DNA from 4 places in the Candidatus Sodalis pierantonii str. SOPE genome. Region 1 is predicted to be linked to each of the others. Evidence: predicted binding sites of a transcription regulator. Region 1 holds the regulator's gene; each other region holds the start of a gene.
What was found. The regulator PurR, encoded in region 1, represses purine synthesis genes. The targets are predictions, from matches to a motif close to CANGCAAACGTTTGCNTG.

Region 1 (7,544 bases):
TGCCCCTCAACGCGCCGCCCGACGCAAAATGCGCGCGGGGGTTTGGCGCTGTAGCCAGCGCATCCGGAACATCATCAAAACGGCGGCTGAGGTCAGACCGACAATAAATCCAATCCAGAAACCGCTGGGACCCATGGCGGGGCGCAGCCAATCCGTCAGCGCCAGCACGTACCCGCACGGCAGGCCGCGCAGCACGCCGTTGCCGATAACCTGGATGGAATCAGAAATCTGATATAGGGCCGCTAGCAGCATTAAATGCGAGGCCATGGCCACGACCGCCGGCGTATCGTTATACAAGAGCGCAATCCGCTCACGCAGCAGGCCAGCGTGACGCCTATCATCAGGCTGGCCCTGGCCCTGGCCCTGGCCCTGGCCCTGGCCCTGGCCCTGGCGCTGACTCGCGCCTGCTCGACATCGCCTTCCCCCAGGCGAAAGCCGATGCGGATGGTGGCCGCCACGCCCAGCGTCAGCCAGAAGCCCTGACGTATCTGATGGGCAATCCGGTCTCGCCGTCCGGAGCCGTTGAGCTGCGCGATAACCGGCGTTAGCGCCAGCAGCAGGCCGTGACCGAACAAAATGACCGGCAGCCAGATGGAGGTGCCCACCGTTACCCGCGGCCATATCGGTGGCGCTTACCGAGCCGGACATGATGGTATCCACGACCCCCATCGCCGTTTGCGATACTTGGGCGAAAATTACCAGGATGGCCAAAGCCACTAAGATACGCGCTTCCTTAACATAATTTTGCACGCGGACACCTTTGTTGCGAGTGACGAACCGAGTTTATTAATGGAACCCGCACGCGTTAACACGGCTGGATCCTTTTAGCGGCATAGTGTAATGCATTTTGTTGGCGAAGATAGCAGGAAAATGACGCGATATAAGGGGCATAGCCTCTATTGTATCGTGTCAGTATTTGGAATTTGTCATATTATGGGGCAAACTGAGCGCCGAGTTATTCGGTGTAGCCAGATGAGGAAAACGCATGTTTACGGGGATTGTTCAGGCCACCGCGCCCATTACCGCGATTGAGGAAAAAGACCATTTTCGTACCCATCACGTCCGCCTGCCGGCGGCGCTGTTGCCGGGTTTGACCATCGGCGCGTCGGTGGCCCATAACGGATGTTGCCTGACAGTGACCGTCATCGCGGGCGACGTGGTCAGCTTCGATCTGATGAAAGAAACGCTCCGGCTGACCAACTTAGGCACGCTTAAGGTTGGCGATGAGATCAACCTGGAACGGGCGGCGACCCTGCAGGCGGAGATTGGCGGTCATCTGATGTCAGGGCATATTATCTGCACAGCCGAATTGACCAAAATCGTGACCTCAGAGAACAATCGGCAAATTTGGTTTTCCTTGCCGGACAGGGCGCTGATGAAATACATCCTGCATAAGGGTTATATCGGTGTTGACGGTATTAGCCTGACGGTAGGCGAAGTCGCGGGCAACCGTTTTTGCGTACATTTAATTCCTGAAACGTTGCTGCGCACCACGCTCGGTAAGAAACGACTCGGCGATAGCGTCAATATCGAAATCGACCCGCAGACGCAGGCGATTGTCGACACCGTGGAGCGGGTTTTGGCGGCGCGCGAGCGCGCCTGACCCAGGTGGGCGGCGGCGCGGTCTGAAAGCGCCGTCATGTGCGCCGGCAGCCATGACGGCGCAACGCTTACCGCGCGACGCGCAGACCGCCTTCGACGCCCCGAGGGCTGAACAGAACCTGCCATAGCTGGATATTGCGGGCGCGGAACGCGCCGGCGCAGGCCTGTAAGTAGTATACAAACATGCGGTAAAAACGTTCGGAATAATTGCCCTGCAACGTCGGCCAGGCGGCGATGAAGAGTTCATGCCAGGCCATGAGCGTGCGATCATAATCCGCGCCGAAATTATGCCAGTCTTCCATGACGAAATGAGGCTCGCTGGCATCGACGATATGCCGTACGGACGGCAGGCAGCCGTTCGGGAAGATATATCTGTTGATCCATGGATCCACATTCATATCGGTCCGGTTCGTGCCGATGGTGTGCAGCAAAAGCAGGCCGTCGGGTTTCAAATTACGGGCCACCACATCGAAATAGGTTGGGTAGTTTTTCGGCCCCACGTGCTCGAACATCCCTACCGAGACAATGCGATCGAACTGCAAATTTAAATCGCGATAATCCTGCAACAAAATCGTGACATCTTGTCCTGCGCAACGCGTTTGCGCCAGCTTTTGCTGCTCGGTCGAGATGGTGACGCCGTGGACTTTAACGCCATAATGTTGTTCCGCATAATTCGCCAGACCGCCCCAGCCGCAACCGACATCCCCGGCTGCAATTGCAGTTTTTGGCAAATCATTTCCAGTTTATTTTGCTGGGCCTGCTCAAGGCTGGCGGCATGAGGCCAATAACCACAGGAATATTGCATATACGGATCGAGCATGAGCGAGAAGAGATCATTGCCTAAATCGTAATGTTCTTTACCGACGATCCAGGCCCTTTTGCGCGATTGGAGATTAGTCAGGCGCGCCGCGGCGACGCGTAGGGTATCTTTTAAATGATGGGGAAGCTTATTTTCCAGTCCGCTGCGCAACGCACGCTGAAAAAACATATCCAGCCGTTCGCAATCCCACCAGCCATCCATGTAACTTTCACCTAAACCCAGTGAACCGTCCTGTAGTACGCGCTTAAAAAAATCCGGGTTGTTGACGTGAATATCGAATGGACCATTGATTTCAATGTCGGCTTCAGCGAGTAATTCATGGACGATGCGATACCAAGCGTTATCCTGAAAGCTCAGGTCTTCAACACACGAGGAACTCATAGCTTCTCCATCACCTTTCTTCTAAAAATACCTCGTCAGGAAGAGCCAGGCGCTGCCTGCGAGCTTTTATAAGAATCCACGGTAAGCCGTGGTGTCTGATACGACAAATTAACAGAGGAATAGAAACTCAGAATGGTTGTTAAACCGGCTGCTTTGCACGAAAAAGCATGCATGAGTAAACATCACGTCCCTAAAGCAAAATGAATAAACAACTCGTTATAATTGTTAACGTAATTGAGTATAAGCCTGCATCCGGCTTTAGACAACTCCAAAAACAGCAATAGGAATAATAGCCTAAGTTAATGATAACTTTGGGAAACAGTCACACTCCTCAAAGAGTTAGTGCGCCTAAAGAGTTATTATTCATTTCTGCGTCGCGGGGAAATTTGCGCGGCCACGTAGCGCGTAAAACGCCGTGCATAATGGCCAACGCCGCCGCAAACACGGGGCCTCAGCCAACGACGGCACAAGATTAGCGGTTATGGTAGGGGTCATCGGCCACCGAACAGCGCTCCACCAGGGTGGGATGGACCTCAATTGTCTGCGCGGCTTCCCGCTTGCTGATGATCCTATCAAGCAGCATGGTCAGCGCGGATTCCCCCAATACGGCCTTGGGCTGATCCACCGTGGTAAGCGCGGGGGTGAAATACCGTGAGTGGCTGACATTATCGTAGCCTATCAGTGAAATGTCTTGCGGTACGCGCAGCCCATGCTCGTGGATGGCGCACAATGCGCCCATCGCCATCTCGCCGCCGCCGCAAAATATCGCGCTGGGACGGTGAGACTGGGCCAGAATATGTTGCATGGCGCGATAACCGGAAGCCGGTTCGAAATCACCTTGAACGATCCAGGCCTGGTTGGGCAGAATATCGGCCTCTTTTAACGCATGAAGATAACCGCGGTGGCGTCCGCCGCCGGTGTTGCGCGCCAGCTGGCCGGGAATGGCGCCAATATCCCGGTGGCCGCGATCGAGTAAATAGCGGGTGGCCATATAACCGCCGGCAAAGGCATTATCGACGATGGTATCGGTAAAATCGCCGCGCACCTCACCCCAATCCATCACCACCATGGGAATATGGCGATATTCTTCCAATAGCCGCAGCAGGGCTTCGGGGTATTCAACGCACATCACCAGCAGCCCATCGACCCGCTTTTGCGCCAGCATTTGCAAATAGGCCTGCTGTTTCGATGTTTCGTTGTGGGAATTGCACAGGATAAGGGTGTAGCGTTTGGCAAAACAGTGAAGCTCTATGGATTCAATTATCTCGGCGAAATAGGGGGCTTCGCTGGTGCTGGCCAACAGACCGATGGATTTGGTGCGGTTGACCTTCAGGCTGCGCGCCACCGCGCTGGGGGAATAGCTGAGCTGTTTGATGGCGTCCCATACGGCGCGTTTGGTCTCCGGCGCCACGAAGCGGGTTTTATTAATCACATGGGAAACCGTGGTCGTTGATACCCCCGCGTGTTTGGCTACATCTTTTATGGTTGCCATCTCTAAACTACTCCTGGATCCCTCGGCAGTAGGGGATAATGCTATGTGAATCGTTTGCCTGCCAACAAAAGGCAATTTTCCTCGATCTTGTCGAGAAAGTGAAAGCGTTATATGCGTTGAGCCGCCGACGGGACATGCTTTTTGGCCACGGCTATGGCAAGATAGAGAACGAATACCGACTAACTTAGCCACCTGACGCAGAAGCGTTAAAAGGAAATATCATGAGCCGCGATTTTGCTTGGTCGTTAACGACTACCGTCTTTTCGCTGTTGGTCATCATTATCTTCAGCTTTACCACCGTATTGGATTGATCGCGTTTGGCGCCGGGCCGAACATCACCCAGACGGTAAAAAGGGCTCCAGGCCCTTTTTTTTATCATCCCTAAACCACTTCTAAGGGCGGGGGATTGATTTGCGGCCTAGTAACGACGCGCGGATCGGCACGGTGAGCTGGCGGGGGCGTCAAAAGGCCCCTTAAGACCCGCGCTGCGACGGCAAGGGGGAGAGGCTGTCGCGCGTGGCCGTCAGCGAATGGTGGTAGGCGTCATCACGCGGCGGGCGCCGACATAATGATCCTGCCAATAATCTTCGCTCAGGTAGCTGATACGGATGTCACGCCCGGTGCGGGGTGACTGAATGAAACGGCCATTGCCCAGATAAACCCCGACATGATCCGCCGTGTTGCGGATGCGGATGCGGAAAAAGACCAGATCGCCGCTTTCCAACTCGCTCTTTTTTACCGGCGCAGCATCCCGCAAGTGGTACATTTCATTCGCGGTACGCGGCAGCGGCACGCGGATTAAGTCTTTATAGGCGTAGTAAATCAACCCGCTGCAATCGAAACCGGTGGTCGGCGATTTACCGCCCCAACGATAGGGCTTACCCACCTGCGACATCTGTTTGGCCATCGCCGTTAATTTAGCGTGCTGGTAGCGAACCTTGTGGCTTTCGCTCATGCGCAATGGTTGAGCGTCTGCCGCAATGGCCGCGGTCCGGGCTCGCGCGCCGCCGCGATGGCGTCCATAGGCTTTCTTCAGCCCTTTGCCGGCGGCCTGGTTATGCGCCAGACGAGTATTTTCACGTTGGCGGCGGGAAGACGTAATGGGGCTTTTGCCCACCTTCACGACGACGGTTGGCGCTGCGTCGGGGGGGGGGCGTTTTGGTGGCGACGGCCTTGCGGGGTTTCACCACGGCAGATTTTAACTTGGGATTACCCAGATGCTCGCTCTCGGTGCTGCGGGTCTTTTTTTGCAGTTTAACGGGCTTGCGCTTGCGTCGGTCATCGGTTTTCGCCGCGCTGGCCTGCGATTTACGTTGATCGGCATTGACTCCCGCATTCGGCGCGGCGTGCGCGAGATTGAGAAAGAGCTGGGTAAACAGCAGCACAAAAAGCGTAAAGCATAAACGCTATCCTCTGTGGCCCAAGGTCGGGAGAAAATGACGGCTCAGCTGAATTTAAGCTATTTGCGGTTCTAATGCATCCGTATTTTCCTACAGATTGTGAATAAACGTGAATAACATGCGTGATGCGGCATTTTTGCGCGCGTGCAGCCGTAAAAAGCAACGGTTTTACGGCCCGTTAAACGCCCTAGTCGCAAATCTTCGCCGCCGCAAGGGCAGACCCGGCGTTCGCGCCCGTTGTATCACGGCCGGGGCGGCTGAAGCCCGCCGGCGGGGCTAACGTGAAAAAAGCATTTAAATGTTCCCCCCGGAATCGTTAGAATAGTGAATTACGTCAGACCCGATGTATGATAAATAAAAGCCAGCCACTGGCTTAAGGAAGCGAGACAATGACCACGACTATCGAAAAAATTCAGCAACAGATCGCCGAGAATCCGATTCTTCTGTACATGAAGGGCTCGCCTAAATTACCGGGCTGCGGTTTTTCCGCCCAGGCGGTACAGGCGCTGTCCGCCAGCGGTGAGCGTTTTGCCTATGTCGATGTGCTAACCAATCCGGATATCCGCGCTGAACTGCCAAAATTCGCCAACTGGCCGACCTTCCCGCAGCTGTGGGTGGACGGCGAGCTTATCGGCGGCTGCGACATTGTCATTGAAATGTACCAGCGCGGCGAGCTGCAGCCGCTGATTAAAGAAACGGCGGTAAAATACAATTCGCAAGCGGATAACGCGCAGTAACGGGAGGAATGTGCGCAGTACAGCGCGCAGCCCCGATGCTGTCCGGCGCTAACGCGCCGCGGCCGAGAGACCGCCTCGGCGCTATCGCACCAAAAACCACCCAAGGCACAGCGGGTGGTTTTTTTTGCGTCTCAGCGTGCCGGGCGCGGGGCAGTACGGGCGTCATCGCCGCCCGGCATGCCCTGCGGCATTCGCTAGGCAACATCTCAAGCGCCAGGGCGCCCCGGGGACGGGCAGGTGGTGTGCCCTGCAAGCGCTAAAGCCCTGTCATTGGCCGCGCAGACGGCCCGCGGCGTGGCAGCGTTTACAGATCGATAGTGGGGTTGGCGCGATCCTGCGCGGCGCAAGCCTCTTCTTCGGCGTCACCCGTGGCGGGTAGCGCGACCGGCCAGCCGCCCAGACGTTTCCAGCGATTGACCAATTCACAAAACAGGGTCGCGGTACGTTCGGTGTCATAGAGCGCCGAATGCGCTTCACCGTTGTCAAAGGCAATGCCGGCGGCGCTACAGGCTTTCGCCAGCACGGTCTGGCCGAGCACCAGCCCGCTGAGCGCCGCCGTATCAAAGGTGGCGAAGGGATGGAAAGGGTTGCGTTTCAGGCCGGCGCGACCGGCGGCGGCCATGAAAAAGCTGTAATCAAAAGCCGCATTGTGGGCGACTATAATGGCGCGGTTGCAGTCCTGATCTTTAATTCCTTTACGTACCAGTTTGAAGATTTCATGCAAGGCTTCATATTCGGTCACTGCGCCGCGCAGGGGGTTGTGCGGATCGATACCGTTAAAGGCCAGCGCTTCCGGCTGCAGCAGCGCGCCGGGGAAAGGGTCGACGTGGAAGTGCAGGGTGTTGTCGGCGTGCAGCCAGCCGTCATTATCCATTTTCAGGGTGACGGCAGCGATTTCTAGCAGGGCATCGGTCCCGGCGTTGAATCCCGCGGTTTCCACATCAATGACAACGGGATAAAAGCCGCGAAAGCGGGCGCGGAGGGTGTTCAGATCGTCTATTTCAACCATGCCAGTTCTTATGTTCAGCGAATTCAGCTGCCATTATGGCAAATTTTGGCGCGGCTTGCATGGCGAGTTATGCCCGCGCGGCGCGGAATACCGGCTGTGAACC
Region 2 (7,544 bases), 870 kb from region 1:
CCAGTTGCTTGCGCGCGTTGCGGAACAGTCGCATCCAAGGGCCATCTTCGCCCCACTCCGCGGGATGCCAGGAATGACTGACGGTACGGAATACCCGTTCAGGATGCGGCATAGTCAACGTGACACGTCCGCTGGCGTTGGTCACCGCGGTGATACCATTGGGTGAGCCATTGGGGTTGGCGGGATAATTCTCCGTGACCTTACCGTAGTTGTCCACATAGCGCAGCGCCACCAGGCCCGCATGCTCAAGCGCGGCCAAATGCGCCGCGTCGCGCAGCTCCACCAGACCTTCGCCGTGGGAGACGGCGATAGGCAGACGGGAGCCAACCATACCCTGCAACAGCAGCGACGGACTCTGGGTGACCTCCACCAGGCTGAACCGCGCCTCAAAACGTTCGGATTTATTGCGGACAAAGCGCAGCCACAACTCCGCTCCGGGGATCAGTTCACGCAAATTGGACATCATCTGACATCCGTTGCAGACCCCGAGCGCCAAGGTCTGCGGCCGGTGAAAGAACGCCTCGAACTCATCGCGCACCCGCGAATTGAACAAAATCGACTTCGCCCAACCTTCACCCGCGCCCAAAACATCGCCATAGGAGAAACCGCCGCAGGCCACCAGCGTATGGAAATCGTCCAACGTCCGCGCACCGGCGAGCAGATCGCTCATATGCACATCGACAGCCTCAAAGCCCGCACGGTGGAAGGCGGCCGCCATCTCCACATGAGAATTCACGCCCTGCTCCCGCAGTACCGCAACTTTCGGCCACGCGCCCCTGGCGATAAACGGCGCGGCGATATCATCGGCAGGATCAAAACTCAACGCTACCGCCAGGCCCGGATCGTTATCGTCCTGACGGGCCGCATGTTCCTGATCGGCGCTTTCGGGATTGTCGCGCAGCCGCTGCATCTGCCAGCTGGTTTCCGCCCACCAGGTTCTGAGGGTGGTGCGGCTCTCGCTGTAAAGCGGGCGCTCCCCGGCGCGCAGGATAAACCGGTCGCCGGGCTGGGCCGTACCTAGATAGAACAGACAATCCTCCAGCCCCTCCTGGCGGAACAGGGCCGTTACCGCGTCGCGGTCGGCCGCGTCAATCTGGATAACCGCCCCCAATTCCTCATTAAACAGGGCGGCCAGCGCATCTTCCCCCAGCGTGCCGATATCGGCATCAATGCCGCAGTGGCCGGCAAACGCCATCTCCGCCAGCGTAACCAGTAAACCACCGTCGGCGCGATCGTGGTAGGCCAACAGCGTTCCTTGCGCCACCAACTGTTGCATAACGCGGAAGAAGCCGGCCAGTTGCCCGGCGTCGCGCACGTCGGCGGTTTCGTCCCCGAGCTGGCGGTAAACCTGCGCCAGGGCGGTAGCGCCCAGCGCCTGATGCCCGGCGCCCAAATCAATAAGCAGCAGCGCATTATCGCGCGCCGGCTGTAATTGCGGCGTCACGGTCGCACGCACATCTTCCACGCGAGCGAACGCGGTGATAACCAGCGACAGCGGCGCGGTCATTTCCCGCTGCTCTGCTCCCTGCTGCCAGCGCGTTTTCATCGACATGGAATCCTTGCCCACCGGGATAGTCAGCCCCAGCGCCGGGCAAAGCTCCTCGCCCACGGCTTTCACCGCCTGATACAGGCCGGCGTCTTCGCCGGGATGACCCGCGGCCGCCATCCAGTTGGCTGAAAGTTTCACCCGTTTGATCTCGCCGATGTGTGTCGCGGCCAGGTTGGTCAGCGCTTCGCCCACCGCCAGGCGGGCGGAAGCGGCAAAATTCAATAGCGCCACCGGCGCCCGCTCGCCAAGGGACATCGCCTCGCCGTAATAGCTGTCCAGGCTGGCGGTGGTAACGGCGCAGTCCGCCACCGGCACCTGCCAGGGTCCAACCATCTGATCGCGCGCCACCATGCTGGTTACGCTGCGATCGCCAATGGTAATAAGGAAGGTTTTTTCCGCCACCGCCGGTAGATGCAGCACGCGGTTAACCGCCTCGGCAAGCGTGATGCCGTCGCGATTCAGCGCGTGGCCCGCGGCCTGTAGGCTGACGGCGTCACGCAGCATTTTCGGCGTCTTGCCGAGCAGCACATCCAGCGGCAAATCAATCGGCCGGTCGCCGAAATGGTCGTCGTCCAGGCTGAGATGCAGCGCTTGCGTTGCTTCCCCGATCACCGCATAGGGCGCGCGCTCGCAGCGGCAGATGGCGTCAAATTCCGCCAGCCGCTCCGGCGCGACCGCCATAACATAACGCTCTTGGGATTCGTTGCACCAGACTTCGAGCGGGCTCATGCCCGGTTCGTCATTGGGAATTTCGCGCAATTGGAAACGGCCGCCGCGCCCGCCGTCGCTGACCAGCTCCGGCATCGCGTTGGACAAGCCGCCGGCGCCCACGTCATGGATAAAGAGAATCGGATTCTCCTCGCCCCGCTGCCAGCAACGGTCGATAACTTCCTGGCAGCGGCGTTCCATTTCCGGATTGTCGCGCTGCACCGAGGCGAAATCCAAGTCGGCGTCTGACTGCCCGGAGGCCATCGAAGACGCCGCGCCGCCGCCGAGGCCAATATTCATCGCCGGTCCGCCCAGAACAATCAGCTTGGCGCCCACGCTGATTTCCCCTTTTTGCACGTGGGATGCGCGGATATTGCCGATGCCGCCGGCCAGCATGACGGGCTTGTGGTAACCCCGCAGCTCCACGCCGTTGTGGCTATCAACGCGCTCCTCATAGGTGCGGAAATAGCCGGTCAGCGCCGGGCGGCCGAATTCGTTGTTGAACGCGGCGCCCCCGAGCGGCCCGTCGGTCATGATATCCAGCGCGCTGACGATGCGCTCCGGGCGGCCGAAGTCTTCTTCCCACGGCTGCTCAAAGCCCGGGATGCGTAAATTGGAGACCGAAAAACCGACCAGACCGGCTTTCGGCTTGGCGCCGCGGCCGGTAGCGCCTTCATCGCGGATTTCGCCGCCTGAGCCGGTCGCCGCGCCGGGCCAGGGCGAGATGGCGGTCGGGTGGTTATGGGTTTCGACCTTCATCAAAATGTGCGCCGCTTCCTGATGGTAGTCATAGCGCCCCGCCTGCGCATCGGGAAAGAAACGCCCCACCGCCGATCCTTCCATCACCGCGGCGTTGTCTTTATAGGCGGACAACACAAACTCGGGCGTCTGCTCGAAGGTGTTTTTGATCATCTTGAACAGCGACTTCGTCTGCGGCTGGCCGTCGATAACCCAGTCGGCGTTGAAGATCTTGTGCCGGCAATGCTCTGAGTTAGCCTGCGCGAACATGTACAACTCGACATCGCTGGGATTACGCCCCAAACGGGTGAAGGCCGCGAAGAGATAATCGATTTCGTCCTGCGCCAGCGCCAGACCCAGCGCCAAATTGGCCGCCTCCAGCGCGCCGCGCCCTTCGCCCATCACGTCCACCAGCGTCACCGGCGCCGGCGCGTGCTGAGCAAATAACGCCTGCGCCTCCTCCAGACGGGTAAACACCGTTTCCATCATCCGATCGTGCAACAGGGCGGCGAGCTGGCGCCACTGGGGCTCACTCAGCCGCGGCGCCTGAATATAGTAGGCCAAACCGCGCTCCAGACGCATGACCTGGGGCAAGGCGCAGTTGTGGGCAATATCTGTCGCCTTCGACGACCAGGGAGACCGCGTGCCGGGTCGCGGCGTCACCAGCAATAGCCGCCCCTGCGGCTGATGTTTGGCGAGAGAAGGCCCGTATTTCAATAGTCGCTGCAGCCGATTTAACGCATCCTCGTCGAGCGCCGTGCTGACATCGGCGAAATGGATGTATTCGGCATAGATATCGTCGACCGGCAGACGGGCGTCCTGACAGCGGACCAGCAGCTTATTAATGCGAAATGCGGACAGAGCGGGCGAACCGCGCAATATTTCCATAGTAACAGATCTCTCGTTTTGAACCGCCGGCCGCGGGTGTGTGGCTCGACCATTCATGGGGCGCAACAGCAGGGGAAAACGCGCGTCATTATAGAGAATCCCGGCTGCGGACGAAACCGTTTGCGCAGTTATTCTTTCATCCTTATTGACCCCCTGAGCACCTGAACGCATGCATCAATCTTGTTGCACGTTGGCGCTTTGTTGCGCAAAATTCCCTCCTGTTCGGAGAAAAAACCATAATAATACTGCCGTTAACGACAGCGAGGCCTGCCTCCGGCATGAGATAACGCTTTGAAGCGCTTTAAATTAAATTATTTTATTATCGGCCTTATCGCCATTTTGCTCACCTGGGCACTCTGGACTACCGTCCCCTGGCGAAACGCCCATCAGGATAGCCTGGCGGCCATTAAAGCGCGCGGCGAACTTCGTATCAGCACTCTGGACGCGCCGCTGAGCTATTATCGCGTCAATAATCAACCGGCGGGTTTCAATTACGATCTGGCGCAACGCTTCGCCGATTACCTCGGCGTCAAACTGAAGGTGCGCGTTCGCAGCAATCTGAATCAGCTGTTTGACGACTTGGATAATGACAACGCCGATCTTCTGGCCGCCAGCTTGATTTACAACACTGAGCGGCTGAACAGATTCACCGTTGGTCCGTCCTACTATTCGGTATCGCAGCAATTGGTGTACCGCCTGGGCCAGCCGCGGCCGAAAAATTTGGGGGATCTCCGGGGGCGGCTGGCGGTCGCTTCGGGGTCGGCGCAAATTTCCCAGCTCCGGCAGTTGAAAAAGAAGCAATATCCGCAGTTATCCTGGGAAGTCTCATCGGATTTAAGCAGCCGGTCGCTGCTGGAAAAAGTGGCGGAGGGTAAGCTGGATTATACGCTGGCCGACTCCGCCACCGTCGGGCTGCTGCAGCGAGTGCATCCGCAGCTGGCGGTGGCGTTTGATATTACCGAGAAAGAACCGGTTACCTGGTATCTTCGGCGCAGCGATAGCGAGGGGCTGTCGGCCGCGCTGCTGGACTTCTTCAGCCAGTTAAACGACAACGGCATCATGGCGCGGCTGGAGGAAAAGTATCTCGGTCACGTTGGCGGGTTCGATTATGTGGATACCAAAACCTTCCTTAACGCAATTGATGCGATTCTGCCCGCGCTGCAACCGCTGTTTGAACGCTATGCCCGCGATATCGATTGGAAGTTGCTGGCGGCCATTTCCTATCAAGAATCCCATTGGGATCCGCTAGCCACGTCGACCACCGGGGTACGCGGGCTGATGATGCTTACCCACCCCACCGCCGACAGTCTGGGAATAGGCGATCGAACCAACGCCGAGCAAAGCGTGCGCGGCGGCGCGCTTTATTTGTCGCGCATGATGCAGCGGGTGCCGGATTCCATCCCAGAAGATGAAAAGATTTGGTTTGCCCTGGCGGCCTATAACATGGGCTATGCCCATATGCTGGATGCGCGCGCCCTGACGGCGAAGCAGCAGGGCAACCCCGACAGTTGGGTCGACGTGAAGCTGCGGCTGCCGATGCTCAGCCAGCCGCGCTATTACAAACAAACGCTGTACGGTTACGCCCGCGGCCAGCAGGCGTATAACTACGTGGAAAATATCCGCCGCTATGAAATCAGTCTGGTGGGGTATTTGCAGGAAAAAGAGAAAAAGGCGGCGCAATTGGCGGCCTGGAACGCCGATCCCGCCAATGCCTACCCGGTGGTCACGTCGGAGGATCTACAGACGCTAACGCCGGCCAGCACGGGTGCCCATCCTTAACACGGCGCTTTCTTGAGGCGGTGTGTCCTGTGTGCGCCCGCGGTGGTGTTAGGAGCGTTCGTCGGGCAGCGGCGGTTGCAGCCCCAGGCGGTGTGCCCTGTGCTGCGCCCGACGATGGCGAAAGAAAGCGCTGAGCTGAGCTGAACACGCCTGCGCCAGCACGCCGCCGGTGAGTATAACTCGGTGGTTCATCCCCGGATGGCCGAGCACATCCAGCAGCGATCCCGCCGCGCCGGTTTTTTCGTCATGCGCGCCAAAAATCAAACGGCCGATGCGAGCGTGGATCATCGCCCCCGCGCACATCACGCACGGTTCCAGCGTCACGTACATCGCCGCGTTCAGCAACCGGTAATTACCCACCCGCCGCCCCCCCTGGCGCAGCACCATGATTTCGGCGTGGGCGGTGGGATCATGATGACCGATGGAGCGGTTCCAGCCCTCGCCGATAATCTCGTCGTTCAACACCAATACCGCGCCGACCGGCACTTCGCCCTCGGCTTGCGCGCCCCCCGCCAGCATCAGGGCGTGACGCATCCAAAATTCATCGCTGCAATGCTCGCTCATGACCGCTCCCCCGGCTGACAACCGCGGCGGATTATACCGGCCAGGCCGCGGGTTAGGAAGGGGGGCTCAATCCAGCCGCTTAAGTTGACCGTCATGGGTGACCCGCCAGCGATATTCGCAAAAATAAAGCAGCGGACTGTCGTGAACGCTGTCGCTGTAACCGCTATACAATTTCAACGGGATCCCCAGCTCGCGCTCCAACTGCGCCACTTTTTTATGGCCCAGACAGCGCAGGGTCAGCACCCAGCCGCCGTAGCGCCGGTGCATACGGCTGCCGATAAGCCGCACCTGGGGCAAGAAAACCGCATCGTGGTAAACATTTTCCACCAGCGACTCCGGCGAGCCGGTAATAAGCCACACCTGGGCATCCTGGGGCGAGGTAGTCGTCGAGGCGCGCCAATACATGCGGAAAACGCCGCACGCGCTGACGGAAGACCGCCGCGAACGCCGCCTGTAGCGCCTGCAGCTTGGCCTCGCTGTGGCCGAAGGTAATCGACCAGAGCAGCAGGCTCATCGGCCAGCGGGCCGAGCGGCCTTTTACCAGCAGCCCAAGAGCCACCACCGGAAGAACGGGGATCACCAGCACGATGTTCAGCGGCAAATGCGCAAGCAGATAGCTCAGGAAGCAGCCGAACATATCCTGTTGATGCAGCGTGCCGTCCAAATCAAAAAACACGACGCGCTGGGCGGTTGGGTTAATCAAAAGCTACTCCTCTGGATCGTTGAATCCTATCAGCCATGTAAAAATAAATCCCCCCGTGATGGCGGCCGCCCATCCGGCCAAATAGGCGGCGACTTTACCGGTGACGATGGTCAGCGCCAGCGGCAATCCCGACAGACCAAAAGTGATAAGCATCGCCACTTTAAGATAACTTATCACCGCGCCGCCCACCGCACCGCCGAGGCAGGCGGCAACAAACGGTCGACCAAGAGGCAGCGTGACGCCGAAAATCAGCGGCTCGCCGATACCGAGCAACCCCACCGGCAAGGCGGCCTTGATCACCTTTTTCAGCCGGGCGCTACGGGTTTTCACCAGCACGGCAAAGGACGCGCCTACCTGCCCCACCCCGGCCATGGCCAGGATCGGCAGCAGAGGATTGACGTCGTGGGACTGAATGAGCTCCACATGCAGCGGCACCATCCCTTGATGCAGGCCGGTCAGCACCAGCGGCAAAAAACTTCCCGCCAGTAAAGTGCCGACCGCCATGCCACTGCGATCAATCGCGACATTCACCCCGTGGGCAATAGCGTCGGATACCGCCCCACCGAGCGGTTGCAGCACAACTATCGCCAGCGACGCAGTTATCAGTGTAGTCAG
Region 3 (7,544 bases), 1.7 Mb from region 1:
CCCCCCCCCCCCCGACCGACGCGAGTGGGAGCAAACTGTGGTCTTTTTTGTGCTACCATTGCCGCCAATGACCGCCTATTTTGCCGCCAGAGAGAGTGTTTTTTATGGCCGAATTCAACCGTCCCGTCTTAACGTTGCCCAACGGCGCCGACAAACTGCTGCTTCATTCATGCTGCGCCCCGTGCTCGGGAGAGGTCATGGAAGCGATCACCGCTTCAGGCATTGATTACACGATTTTCTTCTACAACCCCAACATTCACCCGCAGCGGGAATATCTGATCCACAAGGACGAGAATATCCGCTTCGCGCAGAAGCATAAGGTGCCGTTTGTTGATGCCGATTACGACAGCGACAATTGGTTTGCCCGTGCCAAAGGCATGGAACAGGAACCGGAGCGGGGTATCCGCTGCACCATGTGCTTCGATATGCGTTTTGAACGTACCGCGCTCTTCGCCGCTGAAAATGGTTTCAGCGTGATTTCCAGCTCGCTCGGTATTTCCCGCTGGAAAAATATGCAGCAGATTAACGAATGCGGCAGGCGTGCCGCGGGCCATTATAACGGTATCACTTATTGGGAATATAATTGGCGTAAACAGGGCGGCTCCGCGCGAATGATTGATATCAGTAAGCGTGAGCGTTTCTATCAACAGGAATATTGCGGTTGCATTTATTCTTTGCGCGATACCAATAAACACCGTCGTTCGCAGGGCAGGGATATTATCCGTATCTGCACTAAATATTATGGCGACGAAGAATAATCTTGGTTGATGCCCTATTAACCTTGTGAAGCGGCTAAATTTATTACATTACTCGCCGATGACCCGGTGGACACATCAGACCTGCGGCGTTGTCCGCGTGGCTCCAGCAGTGGGCCGTCGAGAAATTGCGCATTGCGCCGATGTGCGCATTTTCTCCTGGCAGCGCGCCGCTCATTCAGGCGCGTTGGCGCGGGGTAACTAAAGGCAGGCCGCCGGGCGGCAAATATCACCGGTAAAAAGCGCAGTCCCGATAGCCGGCGTGAGCGTCCGTCATGCCGGGAACCGCGCCAATCCTATTAGCGGGCGCACGATGGTAATGCGCAGCACGTTATTATAAACAGGATGTTAAAAATGTTATTTGCATGAGTGATATTGACAGGGGATGATAATAGCTGTTTAATTTTCCCTATACCGAGACGGTTTTAATGATGACACCCGCTCGCCGCTGCCGGTAAATGTCATTCATACCCTATTTAATGCATTTCATTCCCTCTTCCTGACAACTCATTCCCGTTTTGCTCCCGTTGGCGCCAAATGATCTTATAGTGCCCGCAATAACCCTTAGGGGAATAAATTCATTTTTTGAATTGTTTATGCGAGGCAAAGCATGATAACGCAATCATCCCGATTCATTCGTTGGTTTACCCTGGCTGGCACCATTATTACCCAGTTTGCTCTGGGGTCGGTGTATACTTGGAGTTTGTTTAATGGTCCCCTGGCGCAGAAATTGGGTCAGCCCATTAGCCAGGTGGCTTTCGCTTTTGGCTTGCTGAGCATGGCGATGGCGGTGGCGTCGACCACCGCAGGTAAATTTCAGGAGCGCTTTGGCGTGCACAAAGTCACGATCGGCGCCGGCGTATTGCTGGGCATCGGACTTTGCCTGACCGGGTGGTCCAATTCCATTATCATGCTTTGGCTGTGCGCCGGAATTTTAGTCGGACTAGCGGACGATATCGGGTATCTGTTGACGTTGTCTAACTGTGTTAAATGGTTTCCCGAACGCAAGGGCCTGATTTCTGCCTGCGCTATTGGCGCCTATGGGTTGGGCAGTCTGGGCTTCAAATACATCAACAGCCAGCTGCTGGACCGCTATAGTCTGCCGTTGACGTTTGCATTATGGGGCGGTATCGCAGTGATAATGGTCGTGGCCGGCGCTCTTATGATGAAAGACGCGCCGCGCCAGGAAGTCCGGCAGCGTGCCGGGGTCCGGGATTACACCTTGGCCGAATCCATGCGTATGCCGCAATATTGGTTATTGGCGCTGATGTTTGTTACCGCCTGTATGAGCGGGTTATATGTTATCGGCGTTGCCAAAGATATCGGCGAGAATCTGGTCCATTTATCGACGGCGGTGGCGGCCAATGCGGTCACTATTATTGCCGTCGCCAATCTTAGCGGGCGCCTGGTGCTGGGCGTCCTGTCCGATAAAATGTCCCGCCTTCGGTTCGTCTCACTGGCCCAGGTCATCGCCATGGCGGGGATGAGCATGCTGTTATTCGTTCATCCGCTTTGTTGAATAAATCCGAAATTTGTGACGACTTCCTCCCTATCAGGGCGATTGTTACATGATGCGGACGCTGTTTGGCATTCCTAACAGCGTGATCCGGTTAAGCGCTTTGACCATTGCCATAGCCTCACCTACCTGCGCGTCATAGTCATGCAGACTCAGATGACCACCCAGAAGTGTTTTAAACCGGAACATGGCCGTTTCAGCCAGTGAACGCCGGTGATAACCTACTTTCTTTTTCCAGGTATCGTTATTGCCGCTCAGATGCTGATTTGCCACCGCATGGTTACGCTCATGGTATCGAGCTGGCCAATATTGCGCACCACTTCGCGGTGGGATAAGCGGCTTTATTTTTTTCCTCAGCAGAGCATCATGACAGTAACGCGTATCGTAAGCACTGTCAGCCGACGCTTCCCTGATTTTCCGGTGGGTTTGGTTAATCAGCCCGGGCAGCGCCTGCGCATCTGTCGTACCACTTAGCGATAAATCGGCACAGATAATTTCATGTGTCGCGCTATCTACTGCCAGATGAAGCTTGCGCCATACTCTGCGCCTCTCAGCCCCATGCTGCCTGACTTTCCATTCGCCTTCGCCGAAGATTTTCAGGCCGGTGCCATCGATGACCAGGTGTGAGATTTCGCCGCGGGTTGGCGTTTTTATGCTGATGTCGACGGTTTTTGCTCGTCGGCTGACCAGAGAGTAATCTGGGCAGCGCAGCGACAGCCCCATCAGTTTAAAAATCGCGTCAACGAAACCCTGTAACGCCCGGAGCGAAAGGTTAAACACGCGCTTTATCATCAGAACCGTGGTAATGGCCATATCGGTGTAGTGAAGCGGCCGGCCACGATGTTCAGGTGGTGTACTCTCAGTCCATGCAGCAATGGCAGACTCATCAAGCCATACTGTCAGGTCCCCCCGCTGCCTGAGCGCATTGTTGTATGCGGGCCAATTGGTGATTTTAAACTTTTGCTTTGCCATGGGGACCTGATGTTGAAACGAATGTAGTGATCAGAGCCGCCAGTCACCTAAAAGTTCGATTTATTCAACAAAGCCTCGTTCATCTTAACGAGACACTGTTCTTTATCTCACTGGCCTGCGTGGCGTTCAGTTTTGGTGGGACCATTACGGTATACCCGTCGCTGGTCAGCGATTTCTTCGGACTGAATAATCTAACCAAGAATTACGGTATTATTTATCTGGGTTTCGGCGTGGGTAGCATTATCGGCTCCCTTGTGGCGTCGCTGTTCGGCGGATTTATGGTGACGTTCCAACGGATAGCGGCTCTGCTGGTGATCGCGTTGATGATTTCGCTGACCCTGCGCCAGCCGGGGGCTGTCGATAAGCGCGGCTACCTTTTAGGGCATGCCCACGGCGAATAACAACCTGCCCCGGCCTCCGGTCGGCGGGCTTTTGCCATTATCGCCGGTCTTGGCATGCGCCGCGCCATTATCGCAGGCCTTGGTCCGCACTGCGCCGTTACGGCTGGCCTTGGCTTGCGCCGTGCCGTTACCACCGACCTCGTCTTGCCCCAAGCCGCCGGCGCCGGCTGGGGCTGAGCGCCTTTTATCAATTTGCTGCTAGGCTTACTGATAGTGCTTTAAACAGTAAGGTTTTATAAAATTAGTAAGGAGCCTATCGTGGCCTATGAGCAAATAATGCCGTTATCCTCCCTGTCGCAAATGACTCCTTGCAAAATAACCGTCGGAAAGACCGATATACTGGTAATCCGCCGCGGTGAAGAGGTCTATGCCCTGGAAGCCACCTGCCCGCACTCCGGCGCGCCGCTGGAAAAGGGGGCGCTGTGCGAAGACAAACTGGTCTGCCCGTGGCATAAATCGGTGTTCGCCATCACTGAAAGTCGCCCGGGCTCTCTGCTGGAACCGCCCTCACTGCGGGCACTGAAACGCTTCCCGGTGAAGGTGGAGCAAGATGCCGTCTGGATCGACCCGCAACCGCTTGACGAAGCCACTCCCTTGCAGGCGGCGGATAAACAGCCTACCTATGTGGTATTGGGCCCCGGCGCCGGCGGTAGCGCGGCGATAAAAGCGCTGCGTGAGAATGGTTTTACCGGCAGGCTGGTGGTGGTTGAACGTGAAAAACAGGCCCCCTACGATCGTACCGCGCTATCGAAATTTGTGCCGCAGGGCGATATGGATATCCACGACGTGCCCTCCCTGCTGCCGGAATCCTACTATCAGCAACAACAGATAGAGCGCATCAATGGCAATGTGGAAGAACTGGACAACCAGCGCCATCGTTTACGTCTGGAAGACGGTAAGACCCTTTCCTATGATCGTTTACTGTTAGCCACCGGCGCCACGCCGCCGCGCCGGACCTGCCTGGCAAAGCGCTACGCGGCGTGGAGGTATTGCGCAGCTGGGAACAGGCGGCGACGCTGGTTGCCACCGTCGAGCGGGAGCACCGGCTGGTCATTATCGGCAATAGCTTTATCGGTATGGAGGTGGCGGCGGCGCTGCGTAAACAAGCCGTAGAGGTCACGGTCGTTTCGCCCCATCCTTTACCGTTTGAAAAACAATTCGGTACCGAGTTGGGCCGCTTTTTCCGCCGCCGTCACCAGGAGAAAGGCGTCACCTTTGTCGACGGCGATCCGGCCGCTTTTGAAGGGGAAAAAGCGTCAGCGCGGTGACACTGAAAGACGGCCGACGTATTGATGCGACGCTGGTTCTGCTGGCGACGGGCGTGGCGCCGGCGACTCGATTCATCCACGATCTGCCGCTCAATGACGACGGCAGCCTGACCGTTGACCGGACGATGAAGGTGTCCGCAGACATTTATGCCATCGGTGACATCGTAACGTTCCCGCTGGACGGCAATCCTACCCGCATTGAACACTGGCGCGTGGCGCAGCAGCACGGACGTGTCGCCGCCGGTGCGATGATGGATAAGCCACACCCCTATGATGCCGTACCCTTTTTTTGGACCCAGCATTACGGCGTTCGCTATGAATATTTGGGCCATGCCGCTAAATGGGATCAGCAGGAAATTATCGGCTCGCCGGATGAGGATAACTTCGTCTCGCTGTATGGCCTGAAAGGAAATCTGGTGACGGTCGTGGCGGTCGGCCGGATGCGCACGACCGGCGTGCTATTGATTAAAATGGGCGAAAAACTCGGTTTTACCGAGGCGCAGCGCATCGTCGCCGACACCCACGAAGCGGAAAGTTGACCGCGCGCCGGCGCCGTAGCGGCAATGCCCGCGGCCTTCGCGGCGCCGATTCCCTTTACCGTAGCGCAAAATTTTGCCGGCAAACATGTGCGCCGCCATAGGTCGATGATATGATGCGCTGCCGGCACGCAACGGGGCGGCGACTCTCCGCCTCATCCTGCTCCGGCCCAGGGACGATGAACGTTCTCGTCCGCTATTTCAGGTAAGGAAAAGGACAGACAGGCAATGACACAGCCCCTATTTATGGTTGGTGCGCGCGGATGCGGCAAGACCACGGTGGGTCAGGCATTAGCGCGGGTATTGGGATATGCATTTACCGATACCGACGAGATGTTGTGGCGGTCTACCGGCAAGACTGTGGCAGAGATCGTCGCTGACGAAGGCTGGGCGGGCTTTCGGGCAAGGGAGAGCGAAATCCTGACAAGCGTTATGCAAGGGCAAACCGTGGTGGCCACGGGCGGCGGTATTATTTTATCGGCGGCTAACCGACATTTCATGCGCGCGCGCGGCACCGTGGTGTATCTGCACGTGTCGGCGCAGGAGCTTGCGCACCGTCTACAGGCGTACCCCGATGAGGAGCAGCGGCCCAGTTTGACGGGGAAACCGATGATTGAAGAAATCGCCGACGTGCTCGCCGCACGTGAAAAACTCTATCAAGAAGCGGCACACCACATATTGGACGCCAGTCAGGCGCCGGACGATGTGGTCTACGCCATTTTACAACAGCTCTATCCCAGCGCGGCGAGTTGATAATCGGGCGACTTGGGGAGGCGTGATGAGAGGTTAATCGCTTCAGCCGACGAGGCGCGGGGTGTTGGCTATACTTACCTTACGTGAGCACAACTATAAGGAAGTAACTATGGCAAGCAAACCTCCCTATCCGCGCGAAGCGCACATCGTTAAAAAAGAGAAGGGGCCGGCCGGCAAGAGCAAAACCGTCTATGAGTTGCGTGCCGACCATCCCCATCCCAATACCCTTATCAGTGAACACGACACTGAGCAAGAAGCGCTGGATTCCAAAGAGCGCTATGAGGATGAAAGCAAAAGCTGATCTTCCGGCGGCAGGACCTCGCGTCCTGCCGTTTCTACACGCTTTCCACCGTCGCGCATCACGCTTTGTCACATCATCGGCGTAAAAGATAATTCATGCTACTCTGCTGCCGTCATGGCCCAATAGGGTCAAGTGGTTGAGAATGAAGCGTATTGCTCGCGCGCGGGTCGTTATCGTTAAGATCAACACGATAGTGTTTAAATTTCTAATTAATAGCGATAAACCGATATGTGTGAGGCAGCCGGCGCACCGCGGACGGGGCGCGCAAACCGGTGAAATATTGTCTTGACGCCGACGCGCAGGCGATGAATGATAAAAACTCCGACATCAGTTCACCTGCAAAAAAATAACATTATGTCGACATTGGAAAACGCCGCCGCGGTGTTAACGTTGTTCGTCCAGCTGGGTACGGATGCGCTGCCGGAAAGTCTGTCCTTCAGCGACATGGCCCGTCGTCTCCCCTTGCCAAAAAGTACGCTTTCCCGGCTGCTTATCGCAATGGAATCGCAGGAACTGCTCGCGCGGGATCCCCACAACCGCCATTACCGGGTCGGCCACCTGCTGCGCTCATTGAGCCCGCCTGCACCGCAGAGCGGGCCGGCTACGCTTGCTGAGCGGTCGGCAGAGCGTTGTTGGCCTGTTTTTCCGAGCGGGAAGTCATAGCGCGGTTGATGCCACGCCAGGGTAGGCTGGGGGGATTTAATCAGCCCGGCATTGTCCGCTTGCTGCAGCGATTGTCATTGGGGCGCGGGCAGGGCTGTGACTTCAATCGCAATGAAACCCGCTCGGGTTACAGCGCGCTCGCAACGGCGCTGGCGGACAGCGAGCGGAGTGAGCAGATCGGCTTATGTCTGTCTTTCGTGAACGCCGGCGATAAAGGTGCCTTCCCGACCGATAAGTTGGCGGGTTTGCAGTTCGCTACGCGGATGATTGCCCAACGAATCTATCAGTAAATCGGCGGCGCAAAATTTGTTTGTCCCGGCCGGGGTTTTTGTAGAAAAAGGCGTGACGCCCGCCGAGTCGCCTTTTACACTGGTATGAC
Region 4 (7,544 bases), 940 kb from region 1:
ATATCAAGCCAGCTGGGTAAGGTATTGATAACTTTTCCGGATTTGCCGGGATAGAGCAGGCGGTCGAGGTCGACGGGGGACAGTTCCGCCGGCAATGGCCAGACCAGGTTAGCTACCGTGAATCGGCCGAGGAGATCGTGCACGGTAGTACAGCCTATGCCGAGCGCTGCTGCGATAGTGCGATTCGAGCGACGTTGCTAGAATTTCATACGTAAGACATTAATATAGATGCACATTTCCGTTCTCGCTTTCTTCTTTTTACGTGCCATGCCATGCCCCCGGAAGCTAAAAGTCTCCAGAGTATGGCGGAACAGAAGATGAGCGATCGGACAGAATCGGAATCGCTGATCGGGCGACCGGAATCAGTGATCGGATGAAATCAGAATTAGTGATCGGGTGAAATCGGAACCAGCAGGTGTCGCTGACTATGGAAAAACCGATTGAAATGACCCTGACCGAATGGGTACGCAGCGGCGATCCTGCCGCCGGCTTCGCCATGCAAAGATGAGGCTGAGCTAAAAGCGCTGCTGGAAGAAGGCGGCATCGTTCGCTGTAAAAAGCAGGATTTGTCCAGCGACGAAATCGCGGTGCATATCGAGGCAGGCAAACTGGTGACCAAGCTGGCGCTGGATTGGCGGGAGCGAGTGCAGTTTGTGCTGGGCGATGATGGCACGGTTAAACGGTTAAAATTCGCCGATACGCTACGCGAGCAAAATGATGATTATCGATCGCGACCATTTTGCCGCCCGTTTCGACGCCGATTTTACCCTCATGACCGGTGAATTGGCGGCTTTAATCACTGAGCTGATTGCGGGGCTGGGAGGCGAGGCGCAGCGTCAGGGCTAACCGAGGCGGCCGCAGGGAAAAAGCACGGTTGACCCGCCCGCCGGTTAACCCTGAGACGAATCGGCGCGGCGATGGCCCTAACCGATTGCTTCAGGACGCGGCGGCGCAGAGGCGGCAATGCCGCCGGGCTCGCGGCCAGCGCAGGTTACGCAATGTCGTATGCCTGGCGCGAACGAAGCGGGATGAGAGCAAAGATTGCCCCCTCCCGGCCCAGCGGCGTCAACGGTGGACGGGACGGCGCAGGCCTTGCGCCAACCCGTTCAGCGCGAGTGGCTAAGATACCTGCATAAATAGCTGCTGGTTTCCGCCAGCTGCAGGCAAAATTCGCTGTGTGCCTGCACGTAGAACGACTCCCCCGGCATAAAAACCTGCCAATCGTTGGCGCTGGGCAGCAGCGTCTTAAGCGCGCCGCTAACGACCGTCATTTCTTCCGGCTGGCCGGTGGTAAAGGTGTACTCCCCTGCCTCCATAACGCCAACGCTGGCACGGCCCGTGCTGGCGGCGTCGAATCCAATGGACTTCACTTTCCCTGCAAAATAGTCATTCACCTTCAGCATCGGTCTTTTCCTAATCAATTAATGTCATACCAGTGTAAAAGGCGACTCGGCGGGCGTCACGCCCTTTTCTACAAAAACCCCGGCCGGGACAAACAAATTTTGCGCCGCCGATTTACTGATAGATTCGTTGGGCAATCATCCGCGTAGCGAACTGCAAACCCGCCAACTTATCGGTCGGGAAGGCACCTTTATCGCCGGCGTTCACGAAAGACAGACATAAGCCGATCTGCTCACTCCGCTCGCTGTCCGCCAGCGCCGTTGCGAGCGCGCTGTAACCCGAGCGGGTTTCATTGCGATTGAAGTCCCAGCCCTGCCCGCGCACCAATGACAATCGCTGCAGCAAGCGGACAATGCCGGGCTGATTAAATCCCCCCAGCCTACCCTGGCGTGGCATCAACCGCGCTATGACTTCCCGCTCGGAAAAACAGGCCAACAACGCTCTGCCGACCGCCGTGTTCATGGCGGGCAAATGGCTGCCTACCGCATAGACCGCGGGCGCGGCGGCGCTGCTTTGAAATCGGTCCACGATACGGACTTTATCCCGATGCAGCATGCATAAATAACCAGTGCAGCGATAGCGTGCGCTGAGCTGATGTAGCGCCTGCGCCGCCCGCTCAGCAAGCGTAGCCGGCCCGCTCTGCGGTGCAGGCGGGCTCAATGAGCGCAGCAGGTGGCCGACCCGGTAATGGCGGTTGTGGGGATCCCGCGCGAGCAGTCCCTGCGATTCCATTGCGATAAGCAGCCGGGAAAGCGTACTTTTTGGCAAGGGGAAACGACGGGCCATGTCGCTGAAGGACAGACTTTCCGGCAGCGCATCCGTGCCCGGCTGGACGAACAACGTTAACACCGCGGCGGCGTTTTCCAATGTCGACATAATGTTATTTTTTTTGCAGGTGAACTGATGTCGAAGTTTTTATCATTCATCGCCTACGCGTCGGCGTCAAGACAATGTTTCACCGGTTTGCGCGCCCCGTCCGCGGTGCGCCGGCTGCCTCACACATATCGGTTTATCGCTATTAATTAAAAATTTAAACACTATCGTGTTGATCTTAACGATAACGACCCGCGCGCGAGCAATACGCTTCATTCTCAACCACTTGACCCTATTGGGCCATGACGGCAGCAGAGTAGCATGAATTATCTTTTACGCCGATGATGTGACAAAGCGTGATGCGCAACGGTGGAAAGCGTGTAGAAACGGCAGGACGCGAGGTCCTGCCGCCGGAAGATCAGCTTTTGTTTTCATCCTCATAGCGCTCTTTGGAATCCAGCGCTTCTTGCTCAGTGTCGTGTTCACTGATAAGGGTATTGGGATGGGGATGGTCGGCACGCAACTCATAGACGGTTTTGCTCTTGCCGGCCGGCCCCTTCTCTTTTTTTAACGATGTGCGCTTCGCGCGGATAGGGAGATTTGCTTGCCATAGTTACTTCCTTATAGTTGTGCTCACGTAAGGTAAGTATAGCCAACACGCCGCGCCTCGTCGGCTGAAGCGATTAACCTCTCATCACGCCTCCCCAAGTCGCCCGGTTATTAACTCGCCGCGCTGGGATAGAGCTGTTGTAAAATGGCGTAGACCACATCGTCCGGCGCCGCCTGACTGGCGTCCAATATGTGGTGTGCCGCTTCTTGATAGAGTTTTTCACGTGCGGCGAGCACGTCGGCGATTTCTTCAATCATCGGTTTCCCCGTCAAACTGGGCCGCTGCTCCTCATCGGGGTACACCTGTAGACGGCGCGCAAGCTCCTGCGCCGACACGTGCAGATACACCACGGTGCCGCGCGCGCGCATGAAATGTCGGTTAGCCGCCGATAAAATAATACCGCCGCCCGTGGCCACCACGGTTTGCCCTTGAATAACGCTTGTCAGGATTTCGCTCTCCCTTGCCCGAAAGCCCGCCCAGCCTTCGTCAGCGACGATCTCTGCCACAGTCTTGCCGGTAGACCGCCACAACATCTCGTCGGTATCGGTAAATGCATATCCCAATACCCGCGCTAATGCCTGACCCACCGTGGTCTTGCCGCATCCGCGCGCACCAACCATAAATAGGGGCTGTGTCATTGCCTGTCTGTCCTTTTCCTTACCTGAAATAGCGGACGAGAACGTTCATCGTCCCTGGGCCGGAGCAGGATGAGGCGGAGAGTCGCCGCCCCGTTGCGTGCCGGCAGCGCATCATATCATCGACCTCTGGCGGCGCACATGTTTGCCGGCAAAATTTTGCGCTACGGTAAAGGGAATCGGCGCCGGCGCGCGGTCAACTTTCCGCTTCGTGGGTGTCGGCGACGATGCGCTGCGCCTCGGTAAAACCGAGTTTTTCGCCCATTTTAATCAATAGCACGCCGGTCGTGCACATCCGGCCGACCGCCACGACCGTCACCAGATTTCCTTTCAGGCCATACAGCGAGACGAAGTTATCCTCATCCGGCGAGCCGATAATTTCCTGCTGATCCCATTTAGCGGCATGGCCCAAATATTCATAGCGAACGCCGTAATGCTGGGTCCAAAAAAAGGGTAAGGCATCATAGGGGTGTGGCTTATCCATCATCGCACCGGCGGCGACACGTCCGTGCTGCTGCGCCACGCGCCAGTGTTCAATGCGGGTAGGATTGCCGTCCAGCGGGAACGTCGCGATGTCACCGATGGCATAAATGTCTGCGGACACCTTCATCGTCCGGTCAACGGTCAGGCTGCCGTCGTCATTGAGCGGCAGATCGTGGATGAATCGAGTCGCCGGCGCCACGCCCGTCGCCAGCAGAACCAGCGTCGCATCAATACGTCGGCCGTCTTTCAGTGTCACCGCGCTGACGCTTTTTCCCCTTCAAAAGCGGCCGGATCGCCGTCGACAAAGGTGACGCCTTTCTCCTGGTGACGGCGGCGGAAAAAGCGGCCCAACTCGGTGCCGAATTGTTTTTCAAACGGTAAAGGATGGGGCGAAACGACCGTGACCTCTATGGCTTGTTTACGCAGCGCCGCCGCCACCTCCATACCGATAAAGCTATTGCCGATAATGACCAGCCGGTGCTCCCGCTCGACGGTGGCAACCAGCGTCGCCGCCTGTTCCCAGCTGCGCAATACCTCCACGCCGCGTAGCGCTTTGCCAGGCAGGTCCGGCCGCGGCGGCGTGGCGCCGGTGGCTAACAGTAAACGATCATAGGAAAGGGTCTTACCGTCTTCCAGACGTAAACGATGGCGCTGGTTGTCCAGTTCTTCCACATTGCCATTGATGCGCTCTATCTGTTGTTGCTGATAGTAGGATTCCGGCAGCAGGGAGGGCACGTCATGGATATCCATATCGCCCTGCGGCACAAATTTCGATAGCGCGGTACGATCGTAGGGGGCCTGTTTTTCACGTTCAACCACCACCAGCCTGCCGGTAAAACCATTCTCACGCAGCGCTTTTATCGCCGCGCTACCGCCGGCGCCGGTGCCCAATACCACATAGGTAGGCTGTTTATCCGCCGCCTGCAAGGGAGTGGCTTCGTCAAGCGGTTGCGGGTCGATCCAGACGGCATCTTGCTCCACCTTCACCGGGAAACGTTTCAGTGCCCGCAGTGAAGGCGGTTCCAGCAGAGAGCCCGGGCGACTTTCAGTGATGGCGAACACCGATTTATGCCACGGGCAGACCAGTTTGTCTTCGCACAGCGCCCCCTTTTCCAGCGGCGCGCCGGAGTGTGCGGGCAGGTGGCTTCCAGGGCATAGACCTCTTCACCGCGGCGGATTACCAGTATATCGGTCTTTCCGACGGTTATTTTGCAAGGGGTCATTTGCGACAGGGAGGATAACGGCATTATTTGCTCATAGGCCACGATAGGCTCCTTACTAATTTTATAAAACCTTACTGTTTAAAGCACTATCAGTAAGCCTAGCAGCAAATTGATAAAAGGCGCTCAGCCCCAGCCGACGCCTTGGGGCAAGACGAGGTCGGTGGTAACGGCACGGCGCAAGCCAAGGCCAGCCGTAACGGCGCAGTGCGGACCAAGGCCTGCGATAATGGCGCGGCGCATGCCAAGATCGGCGATAACGGCAAAAGCCCGCCGACCGGAGGCCGGGGCAGGTTGTTATTCGCCGTGGGCATGCCCTAAAAGGTAGCCGCGCTTATCGACAGCCCCCGGCTAGCGCAGGGTCAGCGAAATCATCAACGCGATCACCAGTAGAGCCGCTATCAGTTGGAACGTCACCATAAATCCGCCGAACAGCGACGCCACAAGGGAGCCGATAATGCTACCCACGCCGAAACCCAGATAAATAATGCCGTAATTCTTGGTTAAATTATTCAGTCCGAAGAAATCGCTGACCAGCGACGGGTATACCGTAATGGTCCCACCAAAACTGAACGCCACGCAGGCCAGTGAGATAAAGAACAGTGTCTCGTTAAGATGAACGAATAACAGCATGCTCATCCCCGCCATGGCGATGACCTGGGCCAGTGAGACGACCCGAAGGCGGGACATTTTATCGGACAGGACGCCCAGCACCAGGCGCCCGCTAAGATTGGCGACGGCAATAATAGTGACCGCATTGGCCGCCACCGCCGTCGATAAATGGACCAGATTCTCGCCGATATCTTTGGCAACGCCGATAACATATAACCCGCTCATACAGGCGGTAACAAACATCAGCGCCAATAACCAATATTGCGGCATACGCATGGATTCGGCCAAGGTGTAATCCCGGACCCCGGCACGCTGCCGGTCTTCCTGGCGCGGCGCGTCTTTCATCATAAGAGCGCCGGCCACGACCATTATCACTACGATACCGCTCCATAATGCAAACGTCAACGGCAGACTATAGCGGTCCAGCAGCTGGCTGTTGATGTATTTGAAGCCCAGACTGCCCAACCCATAGGCGCCAATAGCGCAGGCAGAAATCAGGCCCTTGCGTTCGGGAAACCATTTAACACAGTTAGACAACGTCAACAGATACCCGCTACCGTCCGCTAGTCCGACTAAAATTCCGGCGCACAGCCAAAGCATGATAATGGAATTGGACCACCCGGTCAGGCAAAGTCCGATGCCCAGCAATACGCCAGCGCTTTGTTGAATAAATCCGAAATTTGTGACGACTTCCTCCCTATCAGGGCGATTGTTACATGATGCGGACGCTGTTTGGCATTCCTAACAGTGTGATCCGGTTAAGTGCTTTAACCATTGTCATTGCCTCACCTACCTGCGCGTCATAGTCATGCAGACTGGCTTTGTTGAATAAATCGAACTTTTAGGTGACTGGCGGCTCTGATCACTACATTCGTTTCAATATCAGGTCCCCATGGCAAAGCAAAAGTTTAAAATCACCAACTGGCCCGCATACAACAATGCGCTCAGGCAGCGGGGGGACCTGACAGTATGGCTTGATGAGTCAGCCATTGCTGCACGGACTGAGAGTACACCACCTGAACATCGTGGCCGGCCGCTTCACTACACCGATATGGCCATTACCACGGTTCTGATGATAAAGCGCGTGTTTAACCTTTCGCTCCGAGCGTTACAGGGTTTCGTTGACGCGATTTTTAAACTGATGGGGCTGTCGCTGCGCTGCCCAGATTACTCTCTGGTCAGCCGGCGAGCAAAAACCGTCGACATCAGCATAAAAACGCCAACCCGCGGCGAAATCTCACACCTGGTCATCGATGGCACCGGCTTGAAAATCTTCGGCGAAGGCGAATGGAAAGTCAGGCAGCATGGGGCTGAGAGGCGCAGAGTATGGCGCAAGCTTCATCTGGCAGTAGATAGCGCGACACATGAAATTATCTGTGCCGATTTATCGCTAAGCGGTACGATAGATGCGCAGGCGTTGCCCGGGCTGATTAACCAAACCCACCGGAAAATCAGGGAAGCGTCGGCTGACAGTGCTTACGATACGCGTTACTGTCATGATGCTCTGCTGAGGAAAAAAATAAAGCCGCTTATCCCACCGCGAAGTGGTGCGCAATATTGGCCAGCTCGATACCATGAGCGTAACCATGCGGTGGCAAATCAGCATCTGAGCGGCAATAACGATACCTGGAAAAAGAAAGTAGGTTATCACCGGCGTTCACTGGCTGAAACGGCCATGTTCCGGTTTAAAACACTTCTGGGTGGTCATCTGAGCCTGCATGACTATGACGCGCAGGTAGGTGAGGCTATGGCAATGGTCAAAGCGCTTAA

Region 2: the regulator PurR is predicted to act here: its motif matches at 3,993-4,010, upstream of purL (phosphoribosylformylglycinamidine synthase).
Region 3: the regulator PurR is predicted to act here: its motif matches at 5,528-5,545, upstream of aroL (shikimate kinase AroL).
Region 4: the regulator PurR is predicted to act here: its motif matches at 3,594-3,611, upstream of aroL (shikimate kinase AroL).

Annotation. Positions count from the first base shown of each region.
Region 1 covers NZ_CP006568.1:2,489,535-2,497,078, reverse strand. The annotation lists partial or broken gene SOPEG_RS30900 (MATE family efflux transporter) at 7-750, opposite strand; gene SOPEG_RS12715 (riboflavin synthase) at 986-1,603, shown strand; partial or broken gene cfa (cyclopropane fatty acyl phospholipid synthase) at 1,671-2,803, opposite strand; gene purR (HTH-type transcriptional repressor PurR) at 3,276-4,295, opposite strand; gene cydH (cytochrome bd-I oxidase subunit CydH) at 4,517-4,606, shown strand; partial or broken gene SOPEG_RS28805 (C40 family peptidase) at 4,819-5,680, opposite strand; gene SOPEG_RS12690 (Grx4 family monothiol glutaredoxin) at 6,085-6,432, shown strand; gene rnt (ribonuclease T) at 6,737-7,441, opposite strand.
Region 2 covers NZ_CP006568.1:3,359,148-3,366,691, forward strand. The annotation lists gene purL (phosphoribosylformylglycinamidine synthase) at 1-3,883, opposite strand, end outside; gene mltF (membrane-bound lytic murein transglycosylase MltF) at 4,175-5,662, shown strand; gene tadA (tRNA adenosine(34) deaminase TadA) at 5,711-6,226, opposite strand; partial or broken gene yfhb (phosphatidylglycerophosphatase C) at 6,293-6,929, opposite strand; partial or broken gene SOPEG_RS16905 (PTS transporter subunit EIIC) at 6,933-7,544, opposite strand, start outside.
Region 3 covers NZ_CP006568.1:819,864-827,407, forward strand. The annotation lists gene SOPEG_RS04295 (epoxyqueuosine reductase QueH) at 105-758, shown strand; partial or broken gene SOPEG_RS04300 (MFS transporter) at 1,366-2,259, shown strand; gene SOPEG_RS04305 (IS5-like element ISSoEn1 family transposase) at 2,320-3,243, opposite strand; partial or broken gene SOPEG_RS04310 (oxalate/formate antiport family MFS transporter) at 3,324-3,644, shown strand; partial or broken gene SOPEG_RS30160 (Rieske 2Fe-2S domain-containing protein) at 3,945-4,148, shown strand; partial or broken gene SOPEG_RS30165 (FAD-dependent oxidoreductase) at 4,269-4,912, shown strand; gene SOPEG_RS30170 (FAD-dependent oxidoreductase) at 4,909-5,451, shown strand; gene aroL (shikimate kinase AroL) at 5,677-6,201, shown strand; gene SOPEG_RS04325 (hypothetical protein) at 6,311-6,502, shown strand; gene SOPEG_RS04330 (helix-turn-helix domain-containing protein) at 6,812-7,165, shown strand; gene SOPEG_RS04335 (hypothetical protein) at 7,225-7,455, shown strand.
Region 4 covers NZ_CP006568.1:3,425,701-3,433,244, reverse strand. The annotation lists partial or broken gene istA (IS21 family transposase) at 1-269, opposite strand, end outside; partial or broken gene rdgC (recombination-associated protein RdgC) at 416-846, shown strand; gene ppnP (pyrimidine/purine nucleoside phosphorylase) at 1,107-1,403, opposite strand; gene SOPEG_RS17205 (IclR family transcriptional regulator) at 1,516-2,277, opposite strand; partial or broken gene SOPEG_RS17200 (hypothetical protein) at 2,633-2,825, opposite strand; gene aroL (shikimate kinase AroL) at 2,935-3,462, opposite strand; gene SOPEG_RS30295 (FAD-dependent oxidoreductase) at 3,656-4,198, opposite strand; gene SOPEG_RS30290 (FAD-dependent oxidoreductase) at 4,195-5,028, opposite strand; gene SOPEG_RS30285 (Rieske 2Fe-2S domain-containing protein) at 4,941-5,165, opposite strand; gene SOPEG_RS28385 (hypothetical protein) at 5,307-5,483, shown strand; partial or broken gene SOPEG_RS17185 (OFA family MFS transporter) at 5,514-6,431, opposite strand; partial or broken gene SOPEG_RS27840 (IS5/IS1182 family transposase) at 6,487-6,591, opposite strand; gene SOPEG_RS17180 (IS5-like element ISSoEn1 family transposase) at 6,667-7,544, shown strand, end outside.